2 regions of the Pseudomonas sp. L-22-4S-12 genome follow, and region 1 is predicted to be linked to the other one. Evidence: riboswitches for the same ligand, from Rfam matches in the RefSeq annotation. Region 1 holds a riboswitch; the other holds the start of a gene.

Region 1 (6,850 bases):
AAAACATCTAAAGACCCCCGCATTATGTGGGCGTCCACCCAGCCACTGAGGTCAGTTGTCGCAGGGTTTATTTCCGCGGTGAAACCCCCGTTCCTGCGGGCCTGCAGCAGGGGTTCGACGATGTAGGGGAAGCTCGCCGTGGTGCCCACCGCCAGCACCACCTCGAAGCCCTTGCACACCTCGTCGTAGAGTTTGTCGATGGCCTGCTCCGGCAGCATTTCCTCGAACAGCACCACCGGCGGGCGCAGGATGCCCCCGCATTGGGCACAGCGCGGCGGCAAGGGCCGCTGCAGGTGCGCGGCCAGCTCGGGGTCCTCGGCGCCGCAGGACTGGCAATACAGCGGCGCCAGCTGGCCGTGGATCTCGATCAGGCGCTGCGCCGGCGAACCGGCCTGGCGGTGATAGCCATCGATGTTCTGCGTCAGCACCCAGCAACCGGGCTTGCGCCGCTGCAGCTCGGCGATGGCCGCATGGCCGGCATTCGGGCGGGCGCCCAGGCAGGCCTTGCCCAGCTCGGCCAGGTACTTCCAGCACAGCGCCGGGGCGCGCCGCAGCATCGGCCCGGACAGCGCCGCCTCGATCGGCAGGCCTTCCGGCGTCAGGCCGTTGTACAGGCCGCCGAGGCCGCGATAGGTCGGCAGCCCCGAGTCGGCGGACAGCCCGGCGCCGGTGATGATCAGAATGCGCTCAGCCCGCTCGATGGCCTGGGCGATGCGGATGATGTCCTGTTCCATACGACCTCCACGCGGAATCCAAAGCGTCGCGAGCTGGCGAGCGCAGTGGCTTTGTCAGTGATTGACCGTATGCGCCAGCATCACCGACAGCTGACACAGCGGCCGGCCGCTCTCGGCATGCCACTGATTGAAGGCCGCCTGCACGGTGGCTAGTTCCTTGAGGCTGGTCGGCGCCTTGTCGATGATTTCCTGGGCCTTGAGCGCGGCGACCATGTCGTCGGTGGGGATGAAGGTGTCCTTGCCGATCATGCGCAGCAGGCGCGGTGCCGACAGCCCGCCGAGCTGGCTGCCGTGCTTGGCCAGGTACTTCCACAGGCCGACGATATCGGTCACCGGCCAGTCGGCGATCAGCGCGCCGAAGCTGCCTTTGTCCTGCTGCACGTCCAGCACGAACTGGGCGTTGCGCGGCACGCTCTTGAGCTTGCCCAGGTGGCGGATGATGCGCGCATCCTGCATCAGCCGCTCCAGATGCTCGGCGCTCATCAGCGCCACCTTCTCCGGGACGAAGCCGAAGAACACTTCCTCGAAGGCCGGCCACTTGGCGTCCACCAGGCTGTGCTTGAGGCCGGCGCGGAATACGCGCAGGGCGATCAGCGACAGGTAGCGGTCGTCGCCCAGGGCGCGCAACTCGGCGTCGCTCTTCGGCTGCGGCAGCATGGCCTCCAGCGCCGCGGCCGAGCCGAAGCGGTTGAGGCAGTATTCGTGCAGCCATTGGTAGTCGCGCATGATCGGTCCTTGCGGCATTTCTCTGGTCGCACAGGTTGCCCGCAACCCCCACCGGCACGCAATATTCGCCGCCATGAACGATTCCGTGGAAAGCCTTTTCGCCCACTGCCAGGCCGTGCTCGCCGGCGATACCGACCTGCTCGCTCGCCTGCAGGCGACCGGCTTCGATTGCCGGGTTGCTTACTGGGCCTTCCGGCTGCCGCAGCTGCAGCAGTGGCTGGCACCGCAGCTGGACTACCCGCGCTTTCGCCAGGCGCTCTACGCCAGCGAGCTGAATACCCGCCTGCAAGCACTGGGCGGCGAGATCGCCATCGCCGACAACCGGGCCAGCACCGACCTCAGCCTTTACTGCCTGCGCCGTCTGCCCTGAACAGGTGGTGGGTATCGGCGTGATACAGCGCCGAGTCGGCGAAATCCTCGGCGCCCAGCACCCGACCGACCAGGATCAGCGCGGTGCGCCGGAAACCCTTCCCGGCCACCTTCGCCTCGATATCCGCCAGGGTGCCGCGCACCCAGTCCTGATCCGGCCAGCTGGCGCGATGGACCACGGCGACCGGGCAGTCGGCGCCGTAATGCGGCAGCAATTCCTCGACGATGCGCGCCAGGTGCTGCACGCCCAGGTGGATGGCCAGGGTTGCGCGATGGCTGGCCAGGGCGCCCAGCGCCTCTCCCGCCGGCATCGGCGAGTTGTGCCCGTAGCGGGTGAGGATCACCGTCTGCGACACCTCGGGCAGGGTCAGCTCGCTTTCCAGCAGCGCCGCGCAGGCGGCCGTGGCGGTCACCCCAGGCACGATCTCGAAGGCGATGCCCAGCGCCCGTAGCTGACGGATCTGCTCGCCGATGGCGCCATACAGGGACGGATCGCCGGAATGCACGCGGGCCACATCCTGGCCGCGTTCGGCGGCTGCGCGGATCAGCGCGATGATCTGGTCCAGATGCAGCTCGGCGGTGTTCACCACCTGTTCGGCGCTGAGGCCCTGCAGCACGGCCTCGGGCACCAGCGAGCCGGCGTAGAGAATCACCGGGCAGCTGCGGATCAGGCGCTGGCCCTTGACGGTGATCAGCTCCGGGTCGCCGGGGCCGGCGCCGATGAAATAGACGGTCATGGAAGGTTCCGATTCAGGCGCGGGCGATGGCCAGGGTCGCAGCGGCGCTGCGCTGTTTGGGGCAGATCAGCAGGGCGGCGCGACCGGAACGTTCGCTGGCACTGGCCAGGGCACTGGCCTCGGCCACGCTGGCGGAACCAGTCAGTTCACGCACCAGGTCCGAGCCTTCGCTCAGTTGCGACTCGTAGGGCGTCAGTTGCTCGGCGGCGTAGAAATCCATCGTCAAGCCGAGGCCGGCAGCCAGTTGCAGCAGCCCCGCCTCGCCCCGCTTGTGCGCACTGCTGGCCAGGCCATCCAGCGCGCTCAGCGGCAGCGCAAGCTGCTCCAGGGTCTTTTCCAGCAGCTCGCGCAGTTCGGCCGCCGTGCAGCCGCGACGGCAGCCGAGGCCGGCGATGATCACCGGATCAGGCATCCTGCCGGGCACCACGGGCGAAGAACCAGGCCGCGGCCAGACCCAGGGCGGACCAGAACAGCGCATTGGTCAGCAGCGAGGCAAGGATGAACTCGCGCTCCAGGGCCTCCGGCGCCAGGCTCTGGTGCACGTCCGGCTGCGGCGCGCCGATCAGGTGCGGCAGCGCCAGCAACACCAGGCCGGCGATGCGCAACGCCCAGTGGCGGGCGAACGCCAGCAGACCCAGGCCGGCGGCGGTGGCGAGGGCGGTGCCGATCCACCAGTACTGGCGCAGCAGCAGGTCGGCGGCGGCGGTGCCCGGCAGCTCCGGCGGCAGGCCGGCGGATGGCGCCAGGGAGAAGGTGGCGAAACCGCCCAGCCCCCAGAGCAGGCCCTGCCAGGTCCGGCCCGGCGCGCGCAGGGTGAACAGACCGGCCAGCATCAGGGCGAAACCGACCGCCACCACTAGGTTGCTCAGGCCGGTGGCCAGGCTGCGCTGCCAGCCGTCTTCGGGGGCCCAGGCTTCGCCATCGTGGCTATGGCCGGCGACCTCCGCCTGTGCATGCTCGTGAGCCGGTTCAGCGGCGGCATGGCTGTGCTCGGCCACCACGGCTTGCGCCGGCGCGGCGTTCTCGTAGCTTTCCGCCTGCAGGATCAGCGGGGTGACCCACAGGCTTTGCAGCAGGGTCAGCACGATGGCGGCGAGCAGGCCGGAAAAACCGGCCGTCTGGGCGATACGTTTGATCATCTCGGGACTTCTCGAAACAGCGGCAAGGCAGCGCCGCCGCCATACATGGCAGCAGCGCTCAGGTGAACTGGCGGCTTAGTGGCAGGGGAACGCGGCGCTGTGCCGGGTATCGTGGGCGGCGTTGTGCATCGCCTCGATGTGCGAGAAGCCGGCGACGAAGATCAGGGCGCCGCCGAGCAGGCAGCTGCCAACGGCCAGGAGCAGGCGTTGCGAGAGAGGACGGGTAACGGATGCGGAAGACGACAGTGCGCTGCTGGACATGAGCTGACCTTCTGGTGATGTGAAAACGGGGCAGAAGGACGCAGCACGTGCAGGCCCATCCGGGGCCTGAATCCGGCGCGCACCCGCCCACCGCGGGTTGCCAAACGAGGATTCAGGCCGGTCTCCGGGCTTGCGACGACTGTCTACTCGACAGTGACTGGGTCAGCCTTCCCACACCTGTCGGTGCAGTGACTACAAGAACCCTACGTACGCTTACCGTTGCGGGGGCAGCGCCGGACTCGTCTCGCAAGAGACCCACCGGCTTCCCGTTTCACCTCGCACACGCCGGTGCGAGACACCTGAAACAGCTTTTCTAGAACATCACGAAGCCCGCACCAGCGTCAACCGCCAAGGTTGACCGGCCCGCGGGCACTGCGTAGCCTTCCGCCCTTTCGAGGTTCTGCACCCGTGCGGGTGCAGCTAAGAGGGAACAGGGTTTATGCCCTGGCTGCCCCCGCAACTGTGAACGGTTCAAGCCCCTTCGATGCACCACTGCCAACGGCGGGAAGGTGAAGGGAGCGCGCCCAGCGCACACCGTGAGCCAGGAGACCTGCCTCGACAAACCAGCTAACTGTCCGGGCGGGGTGATCCGGTGGTGCAAGGCCCGCGTCCGTCCGGACGCCGGCCTGCCCCTGCCCGTCCGTCGAATTCACCGACGCTCCGGGGCCCTCCATGCAAACCCTCTCCAAACTTCCCGTCACCATCGTCACCGGCTTCCTCGGCGCCGGCAAAACCACCCTGCTCCGTCACATGCTCGGGCATGCCGGCGGCCGGCGCATCGCGGTGATAGTCAACGAGTTCGGCGAGCTGGGCATCGACGGCGCCATCCTCAAGCAGTGCGCCATCGGCTGCAGCGAGGAGGAAGCCAACGGCCGCATCTTCGAACTGGCCAACGGCTGCCTGTGCTGCACCGTGCAGGAAGAATTCTTCCCGGTGATGCGCGAACTGGTGGCGCGCCGCGGCGAGCTGGACCATATCCTCATCGAGACCAGCGGCCTGGCGTTGCCCAAGCCGCTGGTGCAGGCCTTCAACTGGCCGGAAATCCGCACCGCCTGCACCGTGGATGCGGTGATCACCGTGGTCGACAGCCCGGCCGTGGCCGCCGGCACCTTCGCCGCCTTCCCCGAACAGGTGGATGCCCAGCGCCAGCAGGACCCGAACCTCGACCACGAATCGCCGCTGCACGAGCTGTTCGCCGACCAGCTGGCCAGCGCCGACCTGGTGCTGCTGAACAAGACCGACCTGCTCGACGCCGCCGCCCTGGCTGCCGTGCGCGCCGAAGTGGTCGAGGAACTGCCGCCGGCGGTCAAGGTGATCGAGGCCCAGGGCGGCGAGCTGCCGCTGGAGGTGCTGCTGGGCCTGAACTGCGCGACCGAGCTGCATATCGACGCCCGCCGCACCCACCACGACGAGGAAGACGAAGACCACGACCACGACGCGTTCGACGCCTTCGACCTGATCCTGCCGGAAGCCGAGGAGGCGCGCCTGCTGGCCGCCCTGAAGGACGCCGTGGCCAGGCACGGCATCCTGCGCGTCAAGGGCTTCGCCGCCATCCCCGGCAAGGCCATGCGCCTGCTGGTGCAGGGCGTCGGCCAGCGCTTCGACCGCCACTTCGACCGCGCCTGGAGCGCAGACGAGCCGCGCGTCAGCCGCCTGGTGCTGATCGGCCAGGGCCTCGACCGCGCAGCCATCGAGGCGCAGCTGCAGGCCGCGCTGGCCGGCTGACATGCACCTGCTGCGCGCCCAGGCCGGCGTCACCCTGCCGGCCGACAGCATCGCCGACCTCGGCCAGACCCCAGCCGAGCTGGTGATCCTCTGCACTGGCGACTCGCACCTGTCCTTGCTGGCCGAGGTGGCGCGCGAGCTGCCCGCGGACTTCCCCAGCCTGCGCCTGGCCAGCCCGGCGCAGCTGCCCAACCACGCCTCGGTGGATCTCTACGTCGAGCAGGTGCTGCGCCACGCACGGGTCATCCTGGTCTCGGTACACGGCGGCGTCAGCTACTGGCGCTACGGCATCGAGCGTGTGGTCGAGCTGGGCCGGCAAGGCGCCAGGATCATTCTGGTGCCCGGCGACGACCGCCCCGATCCCGAGCTGACCAGCTTGAGCAACGTGCCGACCGAGGACAGCCAGCGCCTGTGGCAGTACCTGCGCCAGGGCGGCGCGGACAACGCCCGCCATCTGCTGCACTGCCTCGCCAGCCGCTGGCTGCAGCGCGACTACCCGTGGCGCGAGCCGCGCGCCCTGCCGCGCACGCTGATCCACCACCCGCGCCACAGTGAAGCCACCCTGGAGCACTGGCGCGCCGACTGGCAGCCCGGCCGACCGGTGGCCGCGCTGCTGTTCTACCGGGCCCAGGTGCAGGCGGCCAATACCGCCTTCGTCGACACCTTCTACCAGCGCCTGCAACTGCAGGGGCTGAATCCGCTGCCCATCGCCGTGGCCAGCCTCAAGGAGGCCGAGTGCCTGGCCCGGGTCGAGACCTGGCTGGACCAGGCCGACGCTGCGGTGATCCTCAACACCACGGGGTTTGCCCAGTCCAACCCGGAGGCACCGCAGGAGCGGCCGTTCCGCCGCGACGTGCCGGTGCTGCAGGCGCTCTGCGCGCTGGACAGCGAGGAGCAGTGGCAGGCCAGCGCCCAGGGCCTGGGCCCGCGCGACCTGGCCATGCATATCGCCCTGCCGGAGCTGGACGGCCGCCTGATCACCCGGCCGATCACCTTCAAGGGCGTGGCCGCGCGCAGCGAGCGCAGCCAGAGCGACGTGGTGCGCTACCGCCCGCACCTGCCGGGCATGGACTTCGTCGCCGAGCTGGCGCGGCGCTGGACCCAGCTTGCCGCCAAGGCTAACGCGGACAAACGCGTCGCCCTGATCCTGGCCAACTAC
Region 2 (6,850 bases), on a different contig from region 1:
CGAAGTGCTGCTGGGCATGAGCTTCCTCAGCCGGGTGCGCTGGCGCGAGGAAAATGGCGTGCTGCAGCTGGAGTCGAAGATCTGACCGCCGGTTAGTCGGGGCCACTCATCGAATGGCCCGATCCTTATCCCGCACAATTCACGCTGCGCGGCAGCCGGGTGCTGCTGGTACAATGCCGGCCTTTCTGCCGATCACTCAACAGGAGCACCCGGTGTCCGTTGTCTTCGTCGCCGCCTCCCAGCTGCCTACGCCTTTCGCGACTTTCACCATGCACGGCTTCCTCGATGAGGAGACCGGCAAGGAGCACGTCGCCCTGACCCTCGGCCAGGTGAACGATGGTGCTCCGGTGCTGGGCCGCCTGCACTCCGAGTGCCTGACCGGCGACGCCCTGTTCAGCCAGCGTTGCGACTGCGGCGCCCAGCTCGAAGCGGCCTTGCGCGCCATCGCCAAGGAAGGTCGCGGCGTGTTGCTGTACCTGCGCCAGGAAGGCCGCGGCATCGGCCTGCTGAACAAGATCCGCGCCTACGAGCTGCAGGATGGCGGGGCCGATACGGTCGAGGCCAACGAGCGCCTGGGCTTCGCCGCCGACCAGCGCGACTATTCGATCTGCCTGCCGATGCTCGATCACCTGGGCATCAAGGCGATCCGCCTGATGACCAACAACCCGCGCAAGGTCAAGGCCCTGGAAGGCTTCGGCGTGCGCGTGGCCGAGCGTCACCCGCTGGAAATCGGCCTCAACGTGCACAACCGCAAGTACCTGACGACCAAGGCCGGCAAGCTCGGCCACATGCTCGGCTTGCAGCACCAGGAAGAAGCCGAGTGACCCGCACCGAGGTGCGTCGCCGGCTGGCCATCGAATGGTGGCGCCAGCTCGGCCTGACCCTGGCGCCGCTGTTCGTCCTCGGCTTCGTGTTCCGTGGCCAGTCGCCGGTGCTGGCGATGCTGGAACTGCCGCTGTTCATTGCCGGCATGGCCTCGATGTTCATCACCCTGCCGGTGTTTGCCGCCTACAAGCGCGCCCTGCTCGCCACCGGCAAGTCGTTGGGGCTGGCCGAGGAGCCGGCCGCCTGGATCGAACTGGCGCGGCGCCGGCGCCTGGGCCTGCTCGCCGCCGGCCTGCCGGCCTGGATCGCCGCCCTGGCGCTGTTCCCCGGCCTGCATGCGGTGGCGCTGTTCCTGCTGGCCCTGAGCAGTGTGATGCTGCTCTGCCTGTACCGCATCCCACGCCAGCTCGGCTGATGCGCCTGCTGCTCGGCGCCTGCCTGCTGGTTGCGTGCCTGTCGCCGCTGGCCGCCGAGCGGGTGGTCAGCCTGGCACCCTCGATGTCGGAAATCATGCTGGAGCTGGGCGCCGGCGAGCTGCTGGTCGGCGTGCTGGATGGCGCCGAGCGTCCGCCGCAACTGGCCGGGGTGGCCTCGGTGGGGCGCTTCGGTACGCTCGAACTGGAAACCCTGCTGAGCCTCAAGCCGGATCTGTTGCTGCTGTCGCCCGGCAGCCTGCCCGAGGCGCAGCGCCGCCAGTTGGCCGACATCGGCATCCCATTCTACCTGGGCGAGCCCCGAAACCTGGAGCAGCTGGCCGAACAGTTCGCCGAGATCGGCGCGCGGGTCGGCCGTGCCGAGCGTGGCCGCCAATTGCGCGAGCAGTTCCGCGACGGCATGGCCGGGTTGCGCGGCCGTTACCGCCGCGAGCAGCCGCTGCCGGTGTTCTACCAGGTCTGGCACCAGCCGCTGTACACCATCGGCGCGCAGCAGATTCTCGGCGATGCCCTGGCTGTCTGCGGCGCGCGCAATGTGTTCGAGGACCTGCGCCTGCCGGCGCCCCAGGTCAATGTCGAGGCGGTGCTGGCCCGTGCGCCGCGGATCATCCTGGGCGGCAGTGGTGCCGAACTGGCGCATTGGCGGGCCTGGCCGCAGCTGCCGGCGGTGCACCTGAACCAGCTCTGGTCGGTGCCGGACAAGGGCATCGAGCGGCCCAGCTTCCAGATGCTGGGCGCTACCGAGAGGCTCTGCGAGCTGCTGGCCGGGGCTCACTGAGGTTCGCGGCCGAAGCCGCTCCTACGCCGGTGTCGGTGGCAGGCTGAGGAGGGGCTGGCCTCGCGCCGCTGACGGCCGGTTCTTGTGTGGGAGCGGCTTCAGCCGCGAACCGGCGCCCTGCGCCGGCTTGGCCAGGTCCCCGGGGCTTACAGTTGCGGCGTCCAGACGAAGCCGAGCAGGGCGCTGCGGCCTTCCTGGCGGTAGCCGTAATGCTCGCCTTCGTGTTCGTACAGGGCGCGCTGGTAATCCTTGTCCAGCAGGTTATCCAGCTTGGCTTCCAGCTTCAGCTCGGGCGTGGCCTGCCAGCTGCCGCGCAGGGCCAGCAGGCCGTAGCCGGCCAGGCGATCCTGGTTGTCCGGGTCGTCGTAGCTGCTGCTCACGGCCTGCCAGCTGGCGCCGATGGCGACATCGCCGAAGCTGCGATCCAGGTCCAGGCTCAGGGTGCGCCGTGCGCGGCGGTTGAGGGTGTGGCCGCTGTCGCGGTCGCGCGGGTCGACGAAGGCCACGCCCAGCTGGCCCTGCCAGCCAAACAGTTCCTGCTGCAGCGCGGCCTCGAAACCATGGATGCGCGCCTTGGCGATGTTCTGCGGGATGAAGTCCTGGTCGCTGGCGATGGCGTCTTCGATGTCGGTGCGGTAGACCGAGGCTTCCAGGCGGGTGGTGGCGGCCAGCTGGCTGCGCCACTGCAGCTCGACGCTCTTGGAGTGCTCCGGCTTGAGGTCCGGGTTGCTGTAGTCCGGGTAGTACAGGTCGTTGAAGGTCGGCGCGCGGAAGCCTTCGCTGTAGGAGGCGATCAGGTCGTTGCGCTCGTTCAGCGGCAGGGTCAGGGCGCCGCTCCAGGTGTTCTCGCTGCCGAACTGTTCGTTCTTGTCGTGGCGCAGGCCCAGCTCGGTGGCGAAGTGCTCGCCGTCGTAGCGGTGCTGGATGAAGGCCGCCTGGTTCCAGCGCTGCTGTTCGGCGAAGGCGGTGTTGCTGTTGAGCTGGTCTTGGTACCAGTCGGCGCCGAGCAGCAGGCTGTGGCTGTCGTTCAGGTTCAGGGTGTTCAGCCAGTTGACCGAGTCGCGGTAGGTGTTGAACACGCCGCGCTCGGCGCTGAGCTTGTCCAGGCTCTCTTCGCGGTTCTCGCTGTGGCCGACTTCCAGGCGGCTGTTCCAGGCGTCGTTGAGCTGGGCGTCGAGGTAGCTGGAGACGCTGCTGACGGTGAAGTCGCTGTACGGGTCCTGCTCGACCGACTCGAAGGTGGTCATGTCGAAGCGGCCGAAGGGGTTGTCGAATTCGGTGCGGCCGCGCTGGTCGAGGACGTTGATCCCGGCTTCCAGGTTGTCGTTGAAGCTGTGGCTGAGGCTCAGGCTGAAGGCCTTGTTGCGGTAGGCGTCGTGATCCTGGTCGGCCTCGTAGGACGTGCCGGTGCGGTCGAAGCCATTGGTTTCGTCGAGGCTGCCGGCCAGGCTGAAGCGGGTGGCCTCGTCGCCGCCGGAGATGCCGGCGCTGCGCTGCCAGGTGCCGCGGCTGCCATAGCCCACGCGCACGAACGGCTTGAGCCCTTCGCCGCTGCTGCGGCGGGTGAATATCTGCACCACGCCGCCGATGGCATCGGCGCCGTACATGGCCGAGCGCGGCCCGCGCAGCACTTCGATGCGCTCGATCTGCTCGATATTGAGGTGCTGCAGGTTGCTGTCGCCGGAGCTGGCCGAACCGATGCGCATGCCGTCCACCAGGACCAGGCTCTGCGCCGACTTGGTGCCGCGGATATACAGGCTGGCCAGGCTGCCGCTGCCGTTCTGCGTCACCTGCACGCCGGGCACGCGGGCGAGCAGGTCGACCACCGAGGCGGGTTGCAGGCGCTCGATGTCGGCGCGGGTGAACACCGTGCTGGCGGCGCTGCTGGCGCTGCGCTGCTGCACGTCGCGGTTGGCGCTGATCAGGGTTTCCGACAGCTTCAGCGCGGCTTCCTGGTCTTCGCTGGCGAAGGCCGCGGAGGCGGGCAGTAGGGCGATGGCCAGAGCCAGGCGGGACAATTTCATCAATGGATCCTCAAACAGTCGGCAGACTTTTGAGGAGGGCAGGGACAAGCGTCACCACAAGCCGACGCTTGACGGTGCTGCCCTCCGCAACACCAGTCGAATCCGTCGAGGCCGGTCTCCGGGCTTGCCACTGAAAGCGAACTTTCCCTGTCGATCGCCTTCCCGGGAAAACTCCCAGTGGCACGTCGATCGACATGGCAGCGCGAGGCTGCGGTGGCTTACCGTTGCGGGGGCAGCGCCGGAATGGCTCGTGACGAGCGCACCGGCTTCCCGTTTAACGCCGGTCGATCACGACGGGCGCACCTTGGCGGAAGTAAAACGCCGCGCACCATAGTGCGCGGCTGGATGAATTACAAGCGAGTTGGGCTCGGCTCTGGATGAGCGGCATTCATGTGGGCAGTTGCGCCAGGCGCTGACGCACGGCCGCTTCGATGCCGGCCTGGTCCAGGCCGCATTCAGCCAACATCTGCGCCGGCTTGGCGTGCTCCACGTAGCTGTCCGGCAGACCCAGGTGCAGCACGGGCTTGAGCAGGTTCTCGGCGGCGAGGAACTCGCTGATCGCCGAACCGGCGCCGCCCATGATGGCGTTCTCCTCGATGGTCACCAGCAGCTCGTGGCTGGCCGCCAGTTCGCGCACCAGGGCCTCGTCCAGCGGTTTGACGAAGCGCATGTCGACCACAGTCGCATCCAGCTTCTCGCCGACCTTGAGCGCTTCGGCCAGCTGCACGCCGAACACCAGCAGGGCGGTCTTCTGCCCGTGGCGACGGACCAGGCCCTTGCCGATTGCCAGCGGCTCCAGGGTCGGCTCGATCGGCGTGTTCGGCCCGCTGCCGCGCGGGTAGCGCACGGCCGCCGGGCCATCGAACAAGTGGCCGGTGGTGAGCATGCGGCGCAGTTCGTTCTCGTCGCTGGGGGTCATCACCAGCATGCCGGGGATGCAGCGCAGGTAGGAAATATCGAAGCTGCCGGCGTGGGTCGGGCCGTCTTCGCCGACCAGGCCGGCGCGGTCGATGGCGAACAGCACGTCGAGGTGCTGCACGGCCACGTCGTGGATCAGCTGGTCGTAGGCGCGCTGGAGGAAGGTCGAGTAGATCGCCACCACCGGCTTGACGCCGTCGCAGGCCATGCCGGCGGCCAGGGTCACCGCGTGCTGCTCGGCGATGGCGACGTCGAAGTAGCGCTCGGGGAAGCGCTCGCTGAAGGCCACCAGGTCGGAGCCTTCCTTCATCGCCGGGGTGATGCCGACCAGGCGCGGGTCGGCCGCAGCCATGTCACACAGCCACTGGCCGAACACGCTGGAGTACTTGGGGCCGCTCGGTTTCTTCGGGGTGGCTTCGGCGGTGAGCGGCTCCAGCTTGGTGATCGCGTGATAGCCGATCGGGTCGGCCTCGGCCGGGGCGAAGCCCTTGCCCTTCTTGGTCACCACATGGAGGAACTGCGGGCCGTCCAGGTCGCGCATATTGCGCAGGGTGGCGATCAGGGTCGGCAGGTCGTGGCCGTCGATGGGGCCGACGTAGTTCCAGCCCAGCTCCTCGAACAGGGTGCCGGGCACCAGCATGCCCTTGGCGTGCTCCTCGACCTTGCGCGCGATCTCCCAGGCGCCGGGCAGGCGCGAGAGGATCTTCTTGCTGCCTTCGCGCATGCTCGAATAGGTGCGGCTGGAGATGATCTTGGCCAGGTAGTTGGACAGGCCGCCGACGTTCTTGGAGATCGACATGTCGTTGTCGTTGAGCACCACCAGCATGTTGGCCTTCACATCGGAGGCATGATTCAACGCCTCGAAGGCCATGCCGGCGGTCAGCGCGCCGTCGCCGATCACCGCCACGCTCTTGCGCCGCGAACCCTGCAGTTTGGCGGCGATGGCCATCCCTAAGGCAGCGCTGATGCTGGTGCTGGAGTGGCCGACGCCGAAGGTGTCGTACTCGCTCTCGCTGCGGCGCGGGAAGGCGGCCAGGCCGTCCTTCTGGCGCAGCGTGCTCATGCGCTCGCGGCGCCCGGTGAGGATCTTGTGCGGGTAGGCCTGGTGGCCGACGTCCCACACCAGCCGGTCGTCCGGGGTGTCGAAGATGTAGTGCAGGGCGATGGTCAGCTCGATCACGCCGAGCCCAGCACCGAAGTGCCCGCCGGTCTGGCCGACGCTGTACAGCAGGTACTGGCGCAGCTCGTTGGCCAGGGTTTCCAGTTCGGTTTCCGCCAGGCGCCGCAGGCCGACCGGCGTATCGGCGCGGTCAAGCAACGGCGTGGAGGGGCGCTCGCGGGGGATCTCGTGGAAAGTCGTCGGCATCAGGCGGATCGTTATAGGCGTACAAAAGATGCGGCAGTTTAACTGAAAAGGACACGGCAAGCCGCACGCCGCATGTCATTAGCATGCAACCTGCGGCTTGCCGGTTTTGCGCCTTACCAGGTATCGACGAAGGGCCGCTTCTTGCCCGTGCGCGCGGCCGGGCGCGGCGCGGCGTTCAGACCGCGCAGCAGCCAGGCTCGGGTCTCGGCCGGGTCGATCACCGCATCGATCTCCAGGTAGCTGGCCATGTTCAGGCCCTTGCCCTGCTCGTAGGCCTTGGCCACCAGCTTGTCGAACAGTGCCTGCTGCGCCGCGGCGTCCGCCTGGGCCGCCAGCTCCTTGGCGAAACCCAGGCGCACCGCGCCTTCCAGGCCCATGGCACCGAATTCGCCGCTGGGCCAGGCGATGGTGAACAGCGGCGAGTGGAAGCTGCCGGCGGCCATGGCCTGGGCGCCCAGGCCGTAGCCCTTGCGCAGCATCAGGGTGAAGAACGGCACGCTGAGGC

The links. Region 1 has a riboswitch for cobalamin ahead of F3I16_RS07360 (CbtB domain-containing protein). Riboswitches for the same ligand answer to the same signal wherever they lie in the genome.
Region 2: linked by a shared signal. The riboswitch ahead of F3I16_RS09620 (TonB-dependent receptor domain-containing protein) and the one ahead of F3I16_RS07360 (CbtB domain-containing protein) in region 1 are both predicted to bind cobalamin.

What each region holds. Positions count from the first base shown of each region.
Region 1 is NZ_WELL01000002.1:176,842-183,691, reverse strand. Features, by position in the region: gene F3I16_RS07390 (NAD-dependent deacylase) at 1-734, opposite strand, end outside; gene F3I16_RS07385 (DNA-3-methyladenine glycosylase I) at 789-1,460, opposite strand; gene F3I16_RS07380 (hypothetical protein) at 1,546-1,830, shown strand; gene cobM (precorrin-4 C(11)-methyltransferase) at 1,799-2,566, opposite strand; gene F3I16_RS07370 (cobalamin biosynthesis protein) at 2,580-2,978, opposite strand; gene F3I16_RS07365 (CbtA family protein) at 2,971-3,705, opposite strand; gene F3I16_RS07360 (CbtB domain-containing protein) at 3,781-3,966, opposite strand; cobalamin riboswitch at 4,064-4,284, opposite strand; cobalamin riboswitch at 4,345-4,539, shown strand; gene cobW (cobalamin biosynthesis protein CobW) at 4,639-5,691, shown strand; gene cobN (cobaltochelatase subunit CobN) at 5,693-6,850, shown strand, end outside.
Region 2 is NZ_WELL01000003.1:72,093-78,942, forward strand. Features, by position in the region: gene F3I16_RS09600 (TIGR02281 family clan AA aspartic protease) at 1-85, shown strand, start outside; gene ribA (GTP cyclohydrolase II) at 213-824, shown strand; gene F3I16_RS09610 (MFS transporter) at 821-1,240, shown strand; gene F3I16_RS09615 (helical backbone metal receptor) at 1,237-2,037, shown strand; gene F3I16_RS09620 (TonB-dependent receptor domain-containing protein) at 2,184-4,061, opposite strand; cobalamin riboswitch at 4,153-4,383, opposite strand; gene dxs (1-deoxy-D-xylulose-5-phosphate synthase) at 4,450-6,345, opposite strand; gene F3I16_RS09630 (carboxyl transferase domain-containing protein) at 6,459-6,850, opposite strand, start outside.